DNA from 3 places in the Shewanella sp. NKUCC01_JLK genome. Region 2 is predicted to be linked to each of the others. Evidence: predicted binding sites of a transcription regulator. Region 2 holds the regulator's gene; each other region holds the start of a gene.
The links. Region 2 encodes MetJ, which represses methionine synthesis genes. Its sites were predicted from a motif close to TAGACGTCTAGACGTCTA; they were not measured.

Region 1 (6,916 bases), on a different contig from region 2:
GGATTGCTACGTGGTCGGCCCCGGCGCTTTTCGTTGGCAAAAAGGTCAATAGTGGTTCTGTCTGTCGCTTCTTTTGCCATGTTCTTATTGTTAACCGATCCCTGAGCCTTCCCAAGTGATCTGGATAATACCTTTTACAATAAACCCGGCGCAGCCGAGAAATAACACTAACCAAACAATAAATCGACCAAATTTTGGCACGTTACCTTGTTTAAGCACATCGTGGATGGCCATGCCGATAAAGAAAAATATCGAGGCAAAAAACAGGTTCAGGCCGATGGTTTCAATTTGTTCCATGTACTGAGATAACATACTTTCTTAGTCCTTGAGAGTGTTCTAAGGCCAAAAGAGGCGCGAATATATCACAACAAGATGGCGGCTGCCATATGCTTTCGGTCGAGTTTGCTGCTGATTTACATTGAATGTTTGTCAATAAATTCAGACACGATCCGGTTAAAAATGGCGGGTTTTTGCGCATGCAACCAATGACCACATCCTTCAAGTGTTTTTGCCTGTGCCGCGGGGAATTGCGCCATGATAGCGCTTTTGTGCTCGCTAGTGACATAATTTGAGTCGCCGCCGCGAATAAACAGACTTGGTCCAGCATAGCTTTGTACTGGATTTAGTGTCTGATTTTGCCAGCCAATAATATTAGGATAACAAGCCTTTAGGCCACTTAAGTTCATTTTCCAACGAAAGCCAGTATCAGTGCGTTGTAGATTTTTGAGTAAAAATTGTGCCGTTGCTTCGTCAATACCATTGTCAATTAAGTGGTTTAGGGCAAAGCGTCTGTCGGTATGGCCTTCTAAGGGCAGACTTTCTAATGCCGCAAACACTGTATCGTGTCTTGGCTCATAGGCGACGGGGGCGATATCGGCTGCCACCATGCTGATAATGCGCTCTGGATGAGCTAACGCCGTCGCCATGGCGATTTTACCGCCCATGGAGTGACCCACAATATGGGCGCGTTCAATAGCCAGTTCGTCGAGCAAGCTGATCATTACAGTGGCGAGGCGAGGGTAGTCCATTTGATCCCAATGCTCACTTAAACCATGATTGGGCACATCGACACGAATAACTTGATACTGATTTTCTAATACTTGCCCTAGACCTTTGAGGTTATCTAGATTACCGAACAAGCCGTGGATCAAGAGCACTGCGGGTCCTTGGCCTGTGGAAACAAAGTTCATGGTGATTCCTGTTGGAGATTTTTAGCTTAGCGTGACGCGAATTGTGCCCTTAATGCCGTTGGCTTGACAAGTCAGTTGCCATTTCTATAGTGGGGGCGGCCAGTAACTTGTGTGCTTTTTCGGCAATTGTCGATTAACTGCTAGTTTGCTGTGCTATTTCCCGCACTTTTAGAATAATGGCGCTTTATCAGATTGATAGAGATAGATACACTGGTAACAGATCGCAATGATCTGCCCCGATCGCTGTGGTACACTTTTTTCGGTTAAGCCTGTCGAATAACAAAGGATAATTAAGGTTATGAAATATATCGAAGTAGATGAAGAGCTCTATCGTCATATTGCCAGCAAAACAGAACGTATTGGTGAGAGCGCCTCTGACATTCTTCGTCGATTACTCGGCCTGTCCGTCGATGCGGTCGAACAACCCCAGCCTTTGGCGATTAGCCAACCCAGTCTTGAAGCTGAACCTATTCAGCCCATCGCGGCGCAAACAGTGCCAGCAGTGAATGATTTTAGTCGCTTAGTCGATGAACATCAGTTATCGCAGCAAAAAGGCGCAGTAGGTCGTTTTCTGTTTTTGCTCGAAAGTTTGTATCAATTAGCCCCAGAGCAATTCTCACAAATTTTGCAGATCCAAGGGCGCGATCGTTTGTATTTTGCTCGCTCTAAGGAGCAACTGCTCGAAGCGAGTGCTTCGGCTAACCCAAAAGAAATTGGTGCAAGTGGTTTCTGGGTAACGAGTAACAACAATACCGCCAAGAAACGCACTATTTTATCGGAAGTTTTAGTGCAATTTGGTTGTGATGCGACAGTAGCAGCGGGCATCGCCGAGCGCGTTTAATCCGCGGGTGAGCCTGGTTAGTACGACATTTTTCTACTTTTTCTAATTGTAATTGAGTGCAGGAGAGCCATAGGTGGCAATACATCAAAGGGCAGGACAAATCGCTAATCAGACGGATCTGGTCAATATTCCAAAACTGATGAGCCATTATTACAGCATCACGCCAAATATGGATGACGTACAACAACGCGTCACCTTTGGCACTTCTGGGCACAGAGGCTGCGCTTCCAATGGCAGTTTTAACCAACAACACATTTGGGCGATTACCCAAGCTGTGGTGGATTATCGCCAATCGGTGAATATCAATGGGCCGTTGATCCTCGGGATTGACACCCATGCGTTATCCTACGCCGCTTATTTATCGGCCATTGAAGTGCTGGCGGCAAATAAAGTCACAGTGCACATCCAGCAGAATGATGGTTTCACGCCAACACCAGTGGTGTCCCATGGGGTGATTTGCGCCAATCGCGAAGCCAATATTACGGGTGCGGCATTGTCCGATGGTTTGATCATTACGCCTTCCCACAATCCGCCTCAAGATGGTGGGATTAAATACAATCCACCTCATGGCGGACCGGCCGAAGGAAATATCACGGCTTGGATTGAGTCGCGGGCCAATGATTACTTGCGCCAAGCGTTAGCTGGCGTGCAAAAATTAGCGTATGCCGAAGCGCTGACTTCGGGTTATGTGCAAGCCATTGATTTGATCACGCCCTATGTGGTTGATTTAGAAAATGTTATCGACATGCAAGCGATTGCCAACGCTAAGCTGCGTATCGGTGTGGACCCGCTCGGTGGTTCAGGGATTTTCTACTGGGCACCGATTACCGCGCGTTATGGACTCGATATCACGTTAGTTAATGATAAAGTTGACCCAAGCTTTAGCTTTATGCCGCTGGATAAAGACGGTAAAATCCGCATGGATTGCTCGTCTCCCTATGCGATGGCAGGTTTACTCGCCCATAAAGAATCCTTTGATTTATGCCTTGGTAATGATCCTGACTATGACCGTCACGGCATCGTTTGCCCTGGTACGGGTTTGATGGATCCGAATCATTATCTTGCGGTCGCTATCGATTATTTACTGACACACAGACCAGATTGGAGCGATACCTTAGCCATAGGTAAAACCTTAGTATCGAGTGCGCTTATCGATAAAATTTGTGCTTTCCACGGCAAAACGTTACTCGAAGTGCCAGTGGGTTTTAAGTGGTTTGTCGATGGTTTAGCCGAAGCCACAATCGCCTTTGGCGGTGAAGAGAGTGCTGGCGCGGCATTTTTACGCCGTGATGGCTCTACTTGGTGTACGGATAAAGACGGTTTTATTCTAGGGTTACTTGCGGCAGAGATCCTTGCGGTGACAGGTAAAACCCCAGGTCAGCGTCACCAAGAGTTAGTAAAACAATTTGGCCAAAGCTTTTATAAGCGTATCGATAGCCCAATCAGTCTTGAAAACAAGGCCAAATTTGCGTTATTGAATGCTGAAACCTTAAATGCCACTGTGCTTGCGGGTGAGTCAATCGAAAACGTGTTAACCCATGCGCCGGGCAATAATGCGGCCATTGGTGGCATCAAAGTGACTACGGCGAATGGTTGGTTTGCGGCGCGTCCATCGGGCACGGAAGCGTTATTTAAGATCTACGGCGAAAGTTTTATCAGTGAGCAACATTTAGCTGAGATCATCAAAGATGCGCAGGCATTAATTGATAAGGCGCTAAACGCTTAATCCAGTAGTAGGTTTAGCTAACGCCTCAAAATAAAAAAACGCACTCAGATTTGAGTGCGTTTTTGTTTGTGTCTAATTCAGCTGTGAGTAGTTGATCTAATACTGATTTGACCGTACTTAGTATTCGATATGACAACTCGGTAAGTTATTCTTATCGATGTAATTTTGATGATATTCCTCAGCAACATGGAACTGTTGCAATGGCACAATTTCAGTGACGATATGGCGTAATCCCCAACGACCTGAGCGGGCAAAAGCTAATTTTGAGGCTTCTGCGGCCGCTTTTTGCTCACGGTCGTGGAAGAAAATGGTGCTGCGATATTGGGTGCCAATATCTCCGCCTTGCATGTTCAGACTCGTTGGATTGTGGTTTTTCCAAAATACATCGAGCAAGTCTTCATAACTGACAAGGGCGGGATCGAATTCCACTTGCACCACTTCGGCATGGCCCGTTTTGCCTTTTTTGACTTCTTCATAGGTTGTCGCCGCATTATTGCCGCCCATATAGCCGCAGGTGACATTCGATACGCCGTTCACTTGTCTAAAAAAATACTCTACGCCCCAGAAACAGCCGGCACCAAAGGTTGCTAACGCCATAATTAAATCCAATAGAAGTCTAGATGGCTAAGGATTGTGATAAAACTTGAGTGCAAAAGCAAGCCTCAAGCTGGAATATTTATCATGGGAAATTCTTAGGGAATGTCCTAAGAATTTAACAATCAGCTTAGTTGAATGTCATTCCGCTTAAAACTGGGTCCTACGGCAATAAATGTCTGAGAACAGCACTAAAAACATGTGTTAGTATTGAAGCCGTTTTTTAGGTGCGAGTGAGACTAACCGCGGTGAGATAAATGCTTAAGTGGTTATTACTGCCTGTACTTATGCTATTGCGCCAATACTGTTACACATCATTATAAGGAGAATTCTGTGTTACAAGCTCTGTTAGATTCAAAGGATTTTTTAGCGCTCACCTTAGCCCATCCTGAACAGTTCGATGGCGAATTTTCATTTAACTTAGGCGATCATACTCAAGTGGAAGTGTGGGATACCGGTGTTATTGTTTTCGAACCAGTAAAGAATGAAGGAAAAGATATTGTGCTTTCCTGCGGTGTTCACGGTAACGAGACCGCGCCCATTGAACTCTGCAATAGCTTAATTAAACAACTTCTACAGCAAAAGATCATCGCAAAGCAGCGCACTTTATTTCTCATTGGTAACCCATTAGCGATTAATAACGGCACGCGGATTATTGACGAAAACATGAATCGTCTCTTTAGTGGTGAGCATTCCAATCCACCAGGGTTAGTGAACCCTGAGCGAGTACGCGCGAAAAAACTCGAAGCCTATGTCGATCGTTTTTATACTGCGGTTGCCGATGGACGTCAGCGCATCCATTATGATCTGCACACGGCGATGCGCGCCTCGAAGCATGAAAAGTTCGCTATCTATCCCTATCGTCCTGGGCGCGCCTTTAGCGGCGAGCAAATTATGTTTTTAGCCGCAAGCGGCGTCGATACAGTACTTTTCCACCACGAACCGACCACGACCTTCAGCTATTTTTCCTCTGAACGCTACGGTGCCGATGCCTTTACCATTGAGCTTGGCAAAGTGTATCCCATGGGGCAGAACGACATGACGCGTTTTATCGCCACCCATGAAATGTTCATGCGCTTGATCACCGCTAAGCCGTTGGCGCTGGATGCATTTGATGCCGATAAGGTTAACTTGTACCAAGTGTGCCGCGTCATCAATAAACATTTCGATGATTTTGAATTTACCTTCGCAACAGATGTCGAAAACTTCAGATCTTTCCCGAAGGGCTTTGTTTTAGCGCGGGAAGGTGGGCAAGAAATTAAAGTGGAGCACGAGTTTGAGTCTGTCGTGTTCCCTAATGCCAAAGTGCCTATTGGCAATCGCACTGTGATTTGCCTGATCCCTGCGGTGAATGCGGACGTGCGTTAGGCTTGTAAAGCAATATATACATGCGTGGCAGGGATAACTTGTGGTTTGAGCTATGCCAATGGTTGATAGGTAGTTTACGTTAACGTAATGTTCGTCGGGCATATTCGTATAAACAGACGCATCAAAACGCTTTGATGCGTAATGAGATAACAAGAGCACAATATGAGCAAAGCAACACTCAACACTGATACAGTGCACCGTGTCGGCTTCTTGGATAAGGCATCGCTACACATTCCTATCCTTCGAATTCTACAAGCCGACGGCACCACTTATGAAACCGCGGTTTTGCCTGTGATAGATGAAACCTTAGCCACTAAAATTTACGATACCTGTGTATTCACTCGGGTACTTGATGAACGTATGCTTGGCGCCCAGCGTCAAGGGCGCATCAGCTTCTACATGACCTGTACGGGTGAAGAAGCGGCGATTGTCGGCAGTGTGGCCGCACTCGATCAAGAAGATGTGATCCTCGCGCAATATCGCGAGCATGCGGCGCTGCGTTATCGCGGCTTTACCACTGAACAGTTTATGAATCAGATGTTCAGTAACGAGAAAGATCTTGGTAAAGGTCGACAAATGCCAATCCATTACGGTAGTGCGGCATTGCATTATCAAACGATTTCTTCACCGTTAGCCACGCAAATCCCGCAGGCGACTGGTGTGGGCTACAGCTTAAAAATGCAAGGTAAGCGCAAAGTCGCGGTTTGTTATTTTGGCGAAGGCGCTGCATCGGAAGGGGATTTTCATGCTGGCCTAAACATGGCCGCGGTACTGAAATGCCCAGTGATTTTCTTCTGTCGTAACAATGGCTACGCGATTTCTACCCCCACTGAAGAGCAGTTTGCCGGTAACGGTATTGCCAGCCGTGGTGTCGGTTATGGCATGCACACCATTCGTGTTGATGGTAATGACATGTTGGCCGTGTTAGCCGCAACTCAGCAAGCCCGCGCCTATGCGATTGAGCATAATGCGCCTGTGCTGATTGAAGCCATGACTTATCGTCTCGGCGCGCACTCTTCTTCAGACGACCCCTCTGGTTATCGCTCGAAAGATGAAGAAGCCAAGTGGCAGCAACACGATCCGGTTAAACGCTTCAAATTATGGCTTATCAACAAAGGTTGGTTGGCTGAAGCGGATGATGTGAAACTGCATGAAAAATATCGTGAAGAAGTATTGGCTGCGGTAAAAGTGGCTGAA
Region 2 (6,916 bases):
CGTGCCCTTATAAAGTGCGCTTTATGAACCCAGAAACCAAGGCGGCGGACAAGTGTAACTTCTGTAAGGATACGCGTTTAGCACGGGGCGAAGAGCCAGCGTGTGTGACTGTGTGTCCAACCGATGCCTTAGTGTTTGGTGATGCTAATGATCCGCAGAGTGAAGTGGCCATCATGCTCAACACTAAAATCACTTACCAAGATAAAACCCATTTGGGCACTAAACCTAGGGTATATCGCGTTCCTACCAAAAGAGGGGGGATTTGATTATGAACAATACTTGGGGCGACATGGCGCAATATGATCCTGTCACTTGGCACTGGGTCATCGCCGTTTACCTGTTTATGGCGGGGTTATCCGCGGGCAGTTTACTGATTGGCATTGGTTTGCGCTGGGCGAATAAGGAACTCAGCGCGGGAGCCGAAAGCAGCATTCTTAAGGCGGCAGCCATTATTGGGCCTGTAGCAATTAGCTTAGGTCTAGCTTGCTTAGTGTTTGACTTAACCAAACCATTCCACTTCTGGTTGATCTTAATTCACTATAACTTCCAGTCTGTGATGGCAATCGGGGTGCTGGCGCTGCTGGCGTATTCTCCCTTAGCTTTTGCGTACGCCATTATTGTGCTGCGGGATGACTTACCAAAATGGGGTTTGGGTTTCCTAACACCTATCGCTAAGTTACTTATGCCATTTCGAAAGCTGATTGAAGTATTGTTGTTTGTCCTGGCCATTGGCGTAGGGGCTTACACTGGCTTCTTGATTTCGGCGATGAATGCCTATCCTATGCTCAACACTGCGGTACTGCCTGCGCTGTTTTTAGTGTCGGGTTTATCGGCGGGCGCTGCGGCCAATGCGGTACTGGCGTTGCTGATGTTTAAGACTGACAGCCACGACAAAACTTTAGTGAAGATGCACGGTTTAGAATTGCCTGTGATGGCGATTGAAATCTTGTTCCTGTTCATGTTGTTCTGCGCCTTGTACTTCAAGGGCGGCGCGGCGGCTGCGGCCTTAGCATCGTTAACTTCTGGGCTATGGGCAAGCGTGTTCTGGATAGGTGTTGTCGGTATAGGTTTTGGTATTCCCTTGCTGTTTATGCTGCTACCCGCCGCGACTCGCCATACTAAGGGCGCGATGATCATGGTAGCTTGTGCGAGCTTAACGGGCGTACTCGCCTTAAGACACTTTATTGTGTACGCAGGGCAAAGCTATTTAAGCTGAGCGTAATCTAGCTTTACATATTGATAGATAAAGAAAAAGCACTGGCAATGTCAGTGCTTTTTTATTGTTTGAATCTTGAGAAGGTTTGCCAGTACAAGCAGGACGCTTATTGGGGTAATAACTCGATAACCGACTTCACCGTTAGTACTAAGGCGCTGATACTGCACAGGACTAACGTCGCCATCTTTGTCTTCTCTTTATCGACACGGCCCACTAATCGTCCTGCGACTAAGTAACCTAAAATCACTGAGGGGAGCAGCATCAACGACAGCCACAGATGTTTTAATTCTAATAAGCCAGTGATTGCTAAAATGATCAGTGCAATCATGGAGCTAAAAATGAAGAAGGCCGAAAGCGCTGCGCGAAACTGCGAGGCATCTTTGCCTGCCAACAAAATCGCCATCGGCGGGCCACCAATCGCGGCGATATTGCCGAAGATCCCTGAAACCACACCCGCACCGAAGAGGGTTTTCTTATTCACTGGCAGGCTGAATTTATTCAGGCTGAGGATCACTGCGACAGTCACGATGGCGGCGATGGATAAACCCAGTATGGGTTGAGGCGCAAACAGCAACAGACTCGCGCCGATAAAACCGCCGGGCACGCGACCTATGAGCGCATATTGCAAGCCATTGAATTCTAAGTGACCGCGTTCACGCACTAAGGTCAGCATGGCGATGGAGAAACCCATAGCAATAACAGGCGCAGGTACAAGTTGTGGATCGACGATATACAGCAAAGGACTGGCGACAACCGCAAGCCCAAACCCAATCAGACTTTGGGTTAAGGCGCCCAGAAACACGACCAGCGAGGCTAAGGCGAGTGTCTGTGGATCTATCATAGAAAACATAGGATTTCCTATATCCCAAACCAACTCAAGATGGTGAAATTTAAAGTTTGAAGTCGCTTGGGTATAAACAAAAAGGGATCGTTAACGATCCCTATTGATGAGCACTGTGATATGACTTTGAAAGCGACGAGTCGCTATTCCATGTCTTCCCACTCGATTCCCATTTGATCCATCAACAACTTGGCTTCGGCGGGAATGCTGTCTGGGTTGTCTTTTGACAGATCTTCATCGTTGGGCAATGGCTGGCCAGTGTAGGCGTGCAAAAATGCCTCACACAACAGCTCGCTGTTGGTGGCGTGACGCAAATTATTGACCTGACGACGAGTACGTTCGTCCGTGAGGACCTTAAGCACTTTGAGCGGAATAGACACAGTAATTTTTTTTACTTGTTCATTCTTCTTGCCATGTTCAGCATAGGGGCTGATGTATTCCCCATTCCATTCAGTCATTGACTCACCTGTTATAACGCTAAATTCGGGGCAGATTTTAAACCCTTACAAAGAACAGTCAAATTATTGCTACTATTTCTTTGTGATTGCAAACAGATTTCTTTATGTTCAGACGTCTAAACGTCTTCACGCCTATTGACGATGGCGTTGGGCTTAGGTACATTTAGACGTCCAGACATCTCTATCAGTCTACCGAATTTAGGAGTCCCCATGGCAGAGCGTCAATTAGCCACACTGGCAGTGCGTCAGGGTATCGAAAGCGATACTCAATATGGCGCAGTTGTGCCACCGATTTATTTGTCGACTAATTACGCCTTCGATGGTCATAAAAATCCCCGCGAATTCGATTACAGTCGTTCAGGCAACCCAACGCGCTGCATTTTAGGTGAAGCATTAGCCCAATTAGAAAAGGGCGCCACTGGTATAGTGACATGCACTGGCATGGCGGCCATCACCTTAGTGACGACTTTGCTCGGCCCCGATGACCTATTAGTTGTGCCCCACGATTGTTACGGCGGTTCCTACCGTTTATTTACCAACTTGGCGAAGAAAGGCCAGTTTAAGCTCATTGTGGTCGACCAAACCGACAGCCAAGCGTTAGCCGCCGCCATTGCGCAGAATCCTAAGATGGTGTGGCTCGAAACCCCATCGAACCCGTTATTGCGTGTGGTAGATATCGAAGCCATTGCTAAGGCGAGCCATGAGGTCGGCGCGCTGGTGGTGGTCGATAACACCTTTTTATCGCCGATATTGCAACAACCCCTATTGTTAGGCGCGGATATCGTTATCCACTCCACCACTAAATATATCAATGGTCACAGCGATGTGGTCGGCGGCGCTGTGGTCGCCAAAGACGCGCAAATCGGCGAAAGCTTACATTGGTGGTCGAACACTCTAGGCTTAACGGGGTCAGCCTTTGACAGTTATCTGACCCTGCGCGGCCTACGTACCTTAGCGGTGCGTATTCGCGAGCATCAAGCCAATGCCCAGCGTATTATTGAGGTATTAACGCAAAGCCCTGTGGTGAGCAAAGTCTATTACCCAGGGCTTGCGGATCATCCAGGTCACGCCATTGCGGCCAAGCAACAACAGGGCTTTGGCGCTATGCTGAGCTTTGAGCTCAAAGGCGGCGAGGCCGAAGTGGTGGCCTTTTTAGGTGCACTCAGCTTATTTAGCGTGGCGGAAAGTTTAGGTGGTGTTGAAAGTTTAGTGGCCGTGCCCGCAACTATGACCCACAGAGCCATGGAGCCGCAAGCGCGCTTCGAGGCTGGTATTAAGGACACCCTATTGCGTCTATCGGTGGGTATTGAAGATGCCGCCGATTTAGTTGCAGATATTCAAGCAGGATTAGCCGCCGTTGCGGCTTGTCAGTAGAGGAATAATAGATGGCACGTTGTCACTTACATAAATTTGGTGGCTCCAGTTTAGCGGATGCCGATTGTTATCGCCGAGTCGCCCATATCCTATTAACCCACGGTCATAGTGATGATCTCGTGGTGGTCTCTGCGGCGGGTAAAAGCACGAATTTCCTGTATAAATTATTAGCGCTGCGTGATGCGGGTCAGCTATGGCAAGAAGAATTACAAGTGCTGATCAGCTACCAACAGGGGTTGATTGAGCAGTTGTTGTCGAATGAACAAGCCCGCGATCTGCGTGAGCGTTTGGCCACTGATAAAGCGCAACTCATCAGCTTGTTGTCCTTAGATGAGCGCAACGAATACCAAATCAACCATGTGGTGAGCTTTGGCGAACGTTGGTCGGCACGTTTAATGGCGGCGCTACTGCGCGAATCTGGCGTGGCAGCAAGCCATGTGGATGCCTGTTCAATTTTAGTGGCCGATGAAGCCGCTGTGCCACAAATTCGGGTACAGGAATCCCGCGCTAAAGTACAAGCCCTATTAGCTGCGCATCCCAATGAACGCTTAGTGATCACAGGATTTATCTGCGCTAACGAGCGTGGCGATACCTTGTTACTTGGTCGTAATGGTTCAGATTTTAGCGCCAGCCTGATTGCGAGTCTCGCTGATATCGAGCGCGTGACCATTTGGACCGATGTGGAAGGGGTGTTCAACGCCGATCCTAATAAAATCAACGATGCCAAGTTACTGAAAAGCATGTCACTTGCCGAAGCCGATCGCCTAGCGCGTTTAGGCTCGCCTGTATTACATTCGCGCACTCTGCAGCCTTTGTTTAATACCGAAGTGAGTTTAGCGGTACGCTCAAGTTATGCATCCCACACCGACTTTACCTTAATCGCACCCCACAGTTCGTCGGCGAGCGCGCCTGTGGTGACTAACCTCAATGCTGTTGTCCTGTTCGGCTTTAAACTCACAGGGGAGTTAACTCGTTTATTAGATTTATTGATTGCCGCGGGTTTAACGCCATTGGCCCATTGGACCTCTGCCCATCAAAGGGTTGAACTTGCCTATACCGCTGAGAATCAAAAACAAGTTCAAAGATTACTCGATGCCGAGGCAGAAGCATTAGGGATCAGCGAGCAGCAGATCAACACAGATTTTGGTTTAGTCGCATTAGTAAGTGCCGACGCCGAACATTATCGCCGCAGCTTCGCGCGTTTACTGAGCCGTGATGCTAAACCTTTGTTCAGTGGCGATTTAAGTTTAGTGACGTTAGTGCCCCAGTCACAGGTGAATCTGTTAACCCAAAAAGTTCACCGTCGCTGCGCTGGCCCGCGTAAACGCATTGGCGTCCTGCTGCTCGGTGTGGGTAATATCGGTGAGGCTTGGATCGATCTGTTTAAGTCGGTTTCACCCTCACTAGACCATGAACTCGAAGCTAGTGTTGAGTTAGTCGGTTTAGTCAGTTCGAGTAAAGCCTTGATTAAATCCACTGGCATTAATCTTGCCGCGTGGCAAACAGAGTTCAATACTGAAGCAACGCCTTGGCAGTATGAACATTTATTCGAGCAATTAGAGCAAGTTAACTGCGATGAGCTGGTGGCCTTAGATATCAGTGCCAGCGCCAGTTTGACGCTGCAATATCCAGAACTGTTCGAGCGTGGCATCCATGTGGTGAGCGCGAATAAACTTGCGGGCTCGGGTCCATTGCCTTTCTATCGAGAGTTAAAGCAGCAACTGGGTAATCGTCGTTTGTTTTGGCGCTATAACGCCAGCTGTGGCGCAGGTTTACCCATCCAACATGCGCTAAATGATCTGCGTAACAGCGGTGATAGCGTTGAAGCGGTGGGCGGGATTTTCTCCGGCACCTTGTGTTGGTTGTTTGAGAAATATGATACTAGTAAGCCATTTTCAGAATTAGTGATTGAAGCCAGAGGCTTAGGCATTACTGAACCCGATCCCCGCGACGATCTCTCCGGTCGTGATATGCAGCGTAAACTGCTTATTTTGGCCCGTGAAATAGGCCTTGAAATCGAGCTCGAAGATATTGAACTGCGCTCACTCGTGCCAGCCGCTTTGGCGGATATTCCCTTAGATCAATTTCTCACCCGCATTGCCGAGTTAGATGCCGATCTGCTGCAACAGTATGGTGCGGCGGCGGAGCAAAATAAGGTGCTCAGATACGTGGCATCCTTAGACAACAGCGGCCCAGAGCTCAAGGCCGAGGTGGGTTTGCAGTGGATTGATACCCATCACCCTTACGCCAACTTAACCCCTGGTGATAATGTGTTTGTGATCCGCAGTGTCTTCTACCAAGGTAATCCGCTGATCATCCGTGGACCGGGCGCTGGACGCGAAGTGACCGCGGCGGCGGTGCAGTCGGATCTGACCCAGATCTGTCGCGATCTCTTGCAAGAGTAGACTGAAATTCAGCAGCTTAAAGGACTCATTCGAGTCCTTTTTTATTGGCTAGAATAAATCTATCGAATTAACCGAGATTAAATGCGGTTTATGGGTATTTTTGGGCTTGACTTACATCTCAGTTTCTCTAGTATATGGACATATAGACGTCCAAACGTCCATTTGAACTAATTCATACTAGCAAAGAGTAGCGCCAAGGGCGGTTGAGGAAATACACATGGCTTTTCATCACGCACAACATTCACAATCGCTGAACCAGAGCTTGTCTGAGCTTAATGGCGATATTAATGTTTCTTTTGAGTTTTTCCCGCCATCGACCCCCGAAATGGAACAGATCCTGTGGAACTCTATCCGTCGTTTAGAGCCGCTGAATCCTAAGTTTGTGTCTGTGACTTACGGTGCTAACTCAGGTGTTCGCGACCGCACCCATGGCGTGATTGAACGTATCCAACAGGAAACCGACCTCGTTGCCGCGCCGCACTTAACCTTAGTGGATGCCAGCGATGAAGAGCTGTTAGAACTGGCTAAGCATTACTGGAAATCGGGCATTCGTGACATAGTGGCACTGCGGGGTGATTTACCCGCGGGTAGCCCAAAGCCAACCCGTTTTGCGGTCGATTTA
Region 3 (6,916 bases), on a different contig from region 2:
GGTGTATTTGGTATGGAAGAAGGTACGCCGGGCGCAGTACAAGAACACAATATGTGGTCTGTTTTTGTTGAAGATACATGGAGCATGACTTCTGATTTATCTGTTACTGCGGGTTTACGTCATGATGATCATGAAATATTTGGCAACCAACTCAGCCCACGTCTATACGGCGTTTACACCATTAATAATGAGTGGACTGTAAAGGGTGGGGTGAGCACAGGCTTTAAAACACCTAAAACCACACAATTGTATGATGGTGTCGTTGGCTTTGGTGGCCAAGGAACCTCACCGCAATTTGGTAACCCAGATCTCGAAGCTGAAACCAGTGTGTCCAGCGAAGTCGCCCTGTATTGGTCTCATCCAGATGGCCATAATTTTAACGTCACTATCTTTAAAAATGACTTTGACGATAAGATTGCTTCACAACCCTGTGGTAAAGGTACGAGCATAGAATGTTCCGATGCGGGTGAATATGCTGATTTAGGTTATGCAGTCAGTAGCAAAACAGTCAACATAGATAAAGTTACTATTCAAGGTGCTGAGCTCGCGGGACGTTGGGAAATTCTAGATGCCTTAACGTTAAATGCTAATTATACCTACACAGATAGCGAGCAGAAAAGCGGTGCAGAGCAAGGCCGTCCACTCGGCAACAGTGCCAAGCATATGGCAAACGCGACATTAAAATGGGAGTTGACCGACTCATTTAACGTATTCTTGACCTCAGAATACCGTGCTAAACGTTATCGCTCTTGGGATATCATTAATGATGCTCCACTCTACTATAAGGGTTATAACGTGTTCCATCTTGGTGGTTCTTATCAGGCGAGTGAGTTTGTCACCTTCAACATGCGAGTAAATAACTTGTTTGATAAAGATTTTACTTCATACGATATTGTCTTCACCGAATGTAGTGACACTAGCACCACTTGTGTCTCTGACGATAATGGCCAAAACGGATACACAGCATCTTACGTTGATGATTTTAATAACAAAGATAAGGCCCGTAACTTCTGGGTTGGTATGAATGTACGTTTCTAAACGAATACCCTGTGCATTAGCCATTATTTGATATTCATGGGCGATAGATAAAACTGAGAGTTACCCGTTTGATAAAGGTATCCACTATCAATTAAACAATAGGGTAACTCTCATTACTCATTACTCAGTGCACCTGCACTGTGCTGGTGAGTCCGCACTATCGAGCCATCAATAAAGACCCATTCCGTGTCGGCCATTTTCACTAAAGCTTTGAGTAAATAGGCCTGAATGTCTTTTTAGACCATAAATGAAACCCTCTAAAAACCGTACTCCAATGGCTCAACTCTTTGGGTAAATCTTGCCAAGGGATACCTGTTAGAAGGTGGTAAAGAATGCCTTCGAATGTTTGTCTATGTTCAGGTTTATCATAAACACGGCCTGTGCTTTTCATTAAATGAAATAGTGTTTCCCAGCGTGCATTGGTTAGCATCAGTATTGGCATGCTGTCTAAAAATCATCCTCGAAAGCTCAATAGACCCTAGATGAAGTCAGAAAAATTAAAGGTGCTAGCGTATAAGTCTAAAGTATCAACCATTGCCCGTTTGGGTAAGTACCAATATAACCAAAGGGGATTCTTCCACAGAGATACCAAAATAGGCGTTCACTCGTAAAGGCTGAAAGTTTAACGTCAGCTAGGAGCAGTGTTGCGAGCGTATTAGCGTCATCGGATGTCAGCGCGCATATTTCTGCAACGGGAATAATTTTCCAAGTGGCGAGGTAAGCTGACTTAGAAATTTCATCGACTTCGTTATCAGAAATCCAAGTATGCACACCATTTATTACTGCCTTTGTTTTTAACGAATTTGCCAAGTCATGATCTGTTACACACAGGCTTTCATAGTGGATTTCGTAAGGTGTTTCAAAAAAGGCTTCAGGATCGGATTCAAGAAAAGCGGCGATCTCCTCTAATGTACCGTATGTCTTTGCTGTTTCTTCTGGCAGACCTACATTGGCTGCCCATGCACAAGATTGAAGTTGCTGTAATAAGATGGCGTTATCGGTCATGGGGTCAGTGCACTCTAATGGTCTGTGTATATGCTGCTTTTTATCTTGCCATATTTGTCTTAGCACTATTAATCTAACTAAATGTCAGACATAAAAAAACCGCTGGGTAGCGGTTTTTCATGGGTCTTAAGTGTAAAAATTGAAATGAATTAAGACTATAGACCCGCGTCAGCGCGCAATATTTCGGCTTTATCAGTTGCTTCCCATGGGAATTCGCTGCGGCCAAAGTGGCCATAAGCGGCGGTCGCTTGATAAATTGGACGTGCTAAATCTAGCATGGCCGTTAAACCGTATGGGCGCAGTTCAAAGTGTTGACGTACTAACTTGATCAGCACTTCTTCAGACACCTTACCGGTACCGAAGGTCTCGATGCTGATAGAGGTAGGCTCTGCCACACCAATAGCGTAAGACACTTGGATTTCACAGCGATCAGCAAGACCTGCTGCAACTATGTTTTTTGCCACATAACGTGCAGCATATGCCGCGCTACGATCCACTTTTGATGGATCTTTACCAGAGAATGCGCCACCACCATGACGGGCCATGCCGCCGTAGGTGTCAACGATGATCTTACGACCCGTTAAGCCGCAATCGCCTACTGGACCACCGATAACAAAACGGCCAGTTGGGTTGATAAAGAACTTAGTGTCTTTGTTTAACCATTGAGCCGGTAATACAGGCTTGATGATGGTTTCCATCACGCCTTCAATTAAGTCGGCTTGTGAAACGTCATCTCTGTGTTGAGTCGATAACACAACTGCATCGATACCGACAATTTTGCCATCATCATAGGCAAAAGTGACTTGGCTTTTCGCATCTGGGCGTAACCAAGGTAGCGTGCCATTTTTACGCACTTCAGACTGACGTTTCACTAATGCGTGAGCATAGGTGATAGGTGCAGGCATCAGAATGTCAGTTTCGTTGTTGGCATAACCAAACATTAACCCTTGATCGCCAGCACCTTGCTCTGCAGGGTCTGCGCGGTCTACACCTTGATTGATGTCGGGTGATTGCTTACCAATGGCGTTTAATACTGCGCACGAGTCTGCATCAAATCCCATATCTGAATGGGTATAACCAATTTCACGCACCGTTTTACGGGTGATTTCTTCAATATCAACCCAGGCAGAGGTAGTGACTTCACCACCGACTAATACCATGCCGGTTTTGACATAAGTTTCACACGCTACGCGTGCTTTTGGATCTTGAGCCAGAATTGCATCTAGCACAGCATCAGAAATCTGATCTGCAATCTTATCGGGATGACCTTCTGAGACCGACTCAGAAGTAAACAAGTGCTTTGCCATAGTAGGAAAATCTCGTCGTTAGCATTCAAACGTGTAGAAGCATCTACATCTAGACGGCTATTTTAGTTTAAATCCGATTGCCGATCACCCCCGATAATAAAAAATCCTCTCAGATTGTGACCTGAAAACGACTACGCTCAGTCATAAATAGGTTATTTTTCTTATATTTCATAGTATTAAGTTTGCTATGTTTTTGAGAAATTTATTTCTCCATTACAAGTGATCCTTGCTATGCCCTCTCAAGTAAACGCTAGCAAAGTGACCGGCTTGTTTCTGCGACTTGTATACCCAAGCGACCTGAATCCTGCATCTTCAGGTTGTTTGGGTATATATTCGCCCATCTTTTGCTGAGTGAATGGCAATTTTAGTTTGCGTCACACTGGCATGTAGGGGAAAATATGCATCCAAATTGCCCGCTAGACCCCACAAACAAGCAGGAGAGAGCATGTCTTCCCGTAAAGTACTCGCAAACGCAATCCGTGCGTTAAGTATGGATGCAGTTCAAAAAGCAAATTCAGGCCATCCCGGCGCCCCAATGGGTATGGCAGATATTGCTGAAGTGCTGTGGAATGATTTCCTTAAGCACAACCCGAACAATCCGAAATGGGTAGATAGAGATCGTTTTATCCTCTCTAACGGTCACGGTTCAATGCTGATTTACTCTTTACTTCACCTGACTGGTTATGAATTACCAATTGAAGAGCTTAAACAGTTCCGTCAATTGCATTCTAAAACCCCGGGTCACCCAGAATACGGTTACACCCCAGGTGTTGAAACCACAACGGGTCCACTCGGTGCGGGCATCAGCAACGCTGTCGGTATGGCGATTGCTGAGAAAACCTTAGCGGCACAGTTTAACCGTGATGGTCACGATATCGTTGATCACTATACTTACTGCTTCCTCGGCGATGGCTGTTTGATGGAAGGTATTTCCCACGAAGCCTGTTCATTAGCCGGTACTTTAGGTTTAGGTAAACTGGTCGCATTTTGGGATGATAACGGTATTTCTATCGATGGCCATGTTGAAGGCTGGTTCACCGATGATACGCCAAAACGTTTTGAAGCTTACGGCTGGCATGTGATTGCCGGTGTTGACGGTCACGATAGTGCGGCAATCCGTGCTGCTATCGAAGCGGCGAAAGCGGTGACTGATAAACCAACCATGATTTGCTGCAAAACCATTATCGGTTTTGGTTCACCTAACAAATCAGGCAGCCACGATTGCCACGGCGCGCCACTAGGCGATGCGGAAATCGCAGCAGCCCGTGAATTCCTTGGCTGGCCACATGCGCCATTCGAAATCCCTGCTGACGTTTATGCGGGTTGGGATGCCAAAGAAGCCGGTGCTGCCCGTGAAGCAGCGTGGAACGAGAAGTTTGCAGCTTATCGCGCAGCTCACCCAGAACTGGCTGCTGAATATGAGCGTCGCGTTCTGAAAGGTGAATTACCGGCTGATTTCGAAGAAAAAGCGCAGGCATTCGTGCAAGCATCACAGGACAAAGCCGAAGGTATTGCGAGCCGTAAAGCCTCACAAAATGCCATCGGTGCATTTGGCGCTATGTTGCCTGAACTGTTAGGCGGCTCTGCTGACTTAGCGGGTTCTAACTTGACACTGTGGTCAGGTTCTAAAGGTATTCAAGACGATCCAGCTGGTAACTACATTTACTACGGCGTGCGTGAATTCGGCATGAGCGGCATTATGAACGGTGCTTCGCTGCATGGTGGTTTCATCAACTACGGCGCAACTTTCATGATGTTCATGGAATATGCTCGTAACGCAGTCCGTATGTCGGCGCTGATGGGTATTCAAAACATCTTCGTTTATACCCATGACTCTATCGGTCAAGGTGAAGATGGCCCAACGCATCAACCAGTTGAGCAATTAGCTAACCTGCGTATGACGCCAAATATGGCCGTATGGCGTCCATGTGATGCGGCAGAAACGGCAGTTTCTTGGAAAGCTGCGATTGAGCGCCGTAATGCACCTACGTCACTGATCTTCAGCCGTCAAAACCTGAAAGCGCAAGCGCGTACCGCTGAGCAATTAGCCAACGTGGCTAAAGGTGCTTATGTACTGCAAGACTGTGCGGGTACACCAGAACTGATCCTGATCGCAACTGGTAGCGAAGTACAATTGGCAATGGATGCAGCCGCTGCACTGACTGAGCAAGGTAAACACGTTCGCGTGGTCTCTATGCCATCGACAACTGAGTTCGATAAGCAAGATGCCGCGTATAAAGAATCTGTATTACCACGTGCTGTGACTAAACGTGTGGCTATTGAAGCAGCGCATACCGATTTCTGGTACAAGTACGTCGGGTTTGAAGGCACAGTTGTAGGCATGACCACATTTGGTGAGTCTGCGCCGGGTAACGTGCTATTGAATCACTTCGGTTTCACCGTTGAAAATGTGCTGAATGCTGCAAAATCATTGGGCTAATGGCTCAAGGGATTAGATTCAATACAAAAGGTTAAACTTTTTAAGTGTTAATCTGTATAATGCGGCCTGCAATCGTTTGCAGGCCGTTTTTGTATTAAGAGGAAATTGAGACCTCAATGATCCGAGTCGCTATCAATGGTTATGGCCGTATCGGCCGCTCTATTCTCCGAGCTTTATATGAGTCTGGAAAACGGCAGCAAATGCAGATTGTCGCGATTAATGAATTAGCTAAACCTGAAGCCATTATTCATCTGACCCAGTACGACACCACCCACGGTCGGTTTGCGCACAAAGTGAAGCTTGTTGATGATCATATGCTGATTGGCGACGATGCGATAAAAATCCTCCACGAGCCCGATCCGGCAAAACTCCCTTGGCACGAGATGGACATAGATATTGTCTATGAAGCCACAGGCGTATTAGTTGATCGTCAAAGCTGCGAAGCCCATATTCATGCTGGCGCTAAACAAGTGCTGATAAGCCATCCATCCTCAGCGGATGTCGATGGCACGATTGTCTATGGTGTGAATCACGATTTACTCCGCGCCGAACACACAGTGGTTTCCAACGCTTCTTGCACCACAAACTGTATCGTGCCTGTGATCGATGTGCTCGATCGCCACTTTGGCGTTAAAAGCGGTGCGATTACCACTATCCATTCGGCGATGAACGATCAGCAAGTGATTGATGCTTACCATGATGATTTGCGTCGAACCCGCGCTGCTGGTCAATCGATTATCCCTGTCGACACTAAGCTTGCCCGCGGTATTGAGCGGATCTTGCCGCACATGAAAAATAAGTTTGAAGCGATTTCGGTGCGCGTGCCCACCATCAACGTGACCGCCATCGATTTGTCCGTGACCTTAGAAAAAACCGTCGATATTGCCACAGTCAATCAGGTGCTGGAATCAGCCGCCAATGGGCGATTTAACGGCATCTTAGGCTATACTGATGAGCCCTTAGTCTCATGTGATTTCAACCATGATCCGCGCTCCAGTATTGTCGATGGTACCCAGACCCGCGTGAGCGCCGGTCAGTTGGTGAAGTTACTCCTGTGGTGCGATAACGAGTGGGGTTTTGCCAATCGTATGTTAGATACGAGTTTGGCGATGATCGCGGCCAAGCG

Region 1: a site for MetJ is predicted at 4,367-4,384, ahead of msrA (peptide-methionine (S)-S-oxide reductase MsrA). Genes of this name have one in related genera too.
Region 3: a site for MetJ is predicted at 3,393-3,410, ahead of metK (methionine adenosyltransferase). Genes of this name have one in related genera too.

The regions. Positions count from the first base shown of each region.
Region 1 is NZ_JAHKRD010000001.1:32,520-39,435, reverse strand. It holds gene ybfE (LexA regulated protein) at 1-80, opposite strand, end outside; gene KO537_RS00190 (DUF2788 domain-containing protein) at 91-312, opposite strand; gene KO537_RS00185 (alpha/beta fold hydrolase) at 414-1,190, opposite strand; gene seqA (replication initiation negative regulator SeqA) at 1,489-2,031, shown strand; gene pgm (phosphoglucomutase (alpha-D-glucose-1,6-bisphosphate-dependent)) at 2,105-3,757, shown strand; gene msrA (peptide-methionine (S)-S-oxide reductase MsrA) at 3,875-4,354, opposite strand; gene astE (succinylglutamate desuccinylase) at 4,685-5,719, shown strand; gene KO537_RS00160 (thiamine pyrophosphate-dependent dehydrogenase E1 component subunit alpha) at 5,882-6,916, shown strand, end outside.
Region 2 is NZ_JAHKRD010000009.1:141,211-148,126, forward strand. It holds gene KO537_RS11495 (4Fe-4S dicluster domain-containing protein) at 1-266, shown strand, start outside; gene nrfD (NrfD/PsrC family molybdoenzyme membrane anchor subunit) at 269-1,216, shown strand; gene KO537_RS11505 (sulfite exporter TauE/SafE family protein) at 1,323-2,066, opposite strand; gene metJ (met regulon transcriptional regulator MetJ) at 2,201-2,515, opposite strand; gene metB (cystathionine gamma-synthase) at 2,726-3,889, shown strand; gene KO537_RS11520 (bifunctional aspartate kinase/homoserine dehydrogenase II) at 3,901-6,294, shown strand; gene metF (methylenetetrahydrofolate reductase) at 6,512-6,916, shown strand, end outside.
Region 3 is NZ_JAHKRD010000008.1:100,561-107,476, reverse strand. It holds gene KO537_RS10310 (TonB-dependent receptor) at 1-1,038, shown strand, start outside; partial or broken gene KO537_RS10305 (transposase) at 1,155-1,480, opposite strand; gene KO537_RS10300 (hypothetical protein) at 1,558-2,043, opposite strand; gene metK (methionine adenosyltransferase) at 2,199-3,350, opposite strand; gene tkt (transketolase) at 3,796-5,790, shown strand; gene epd (erythrose-4-phosphate dehydrogenase) at 5,907-6,916, shown strand, end outside.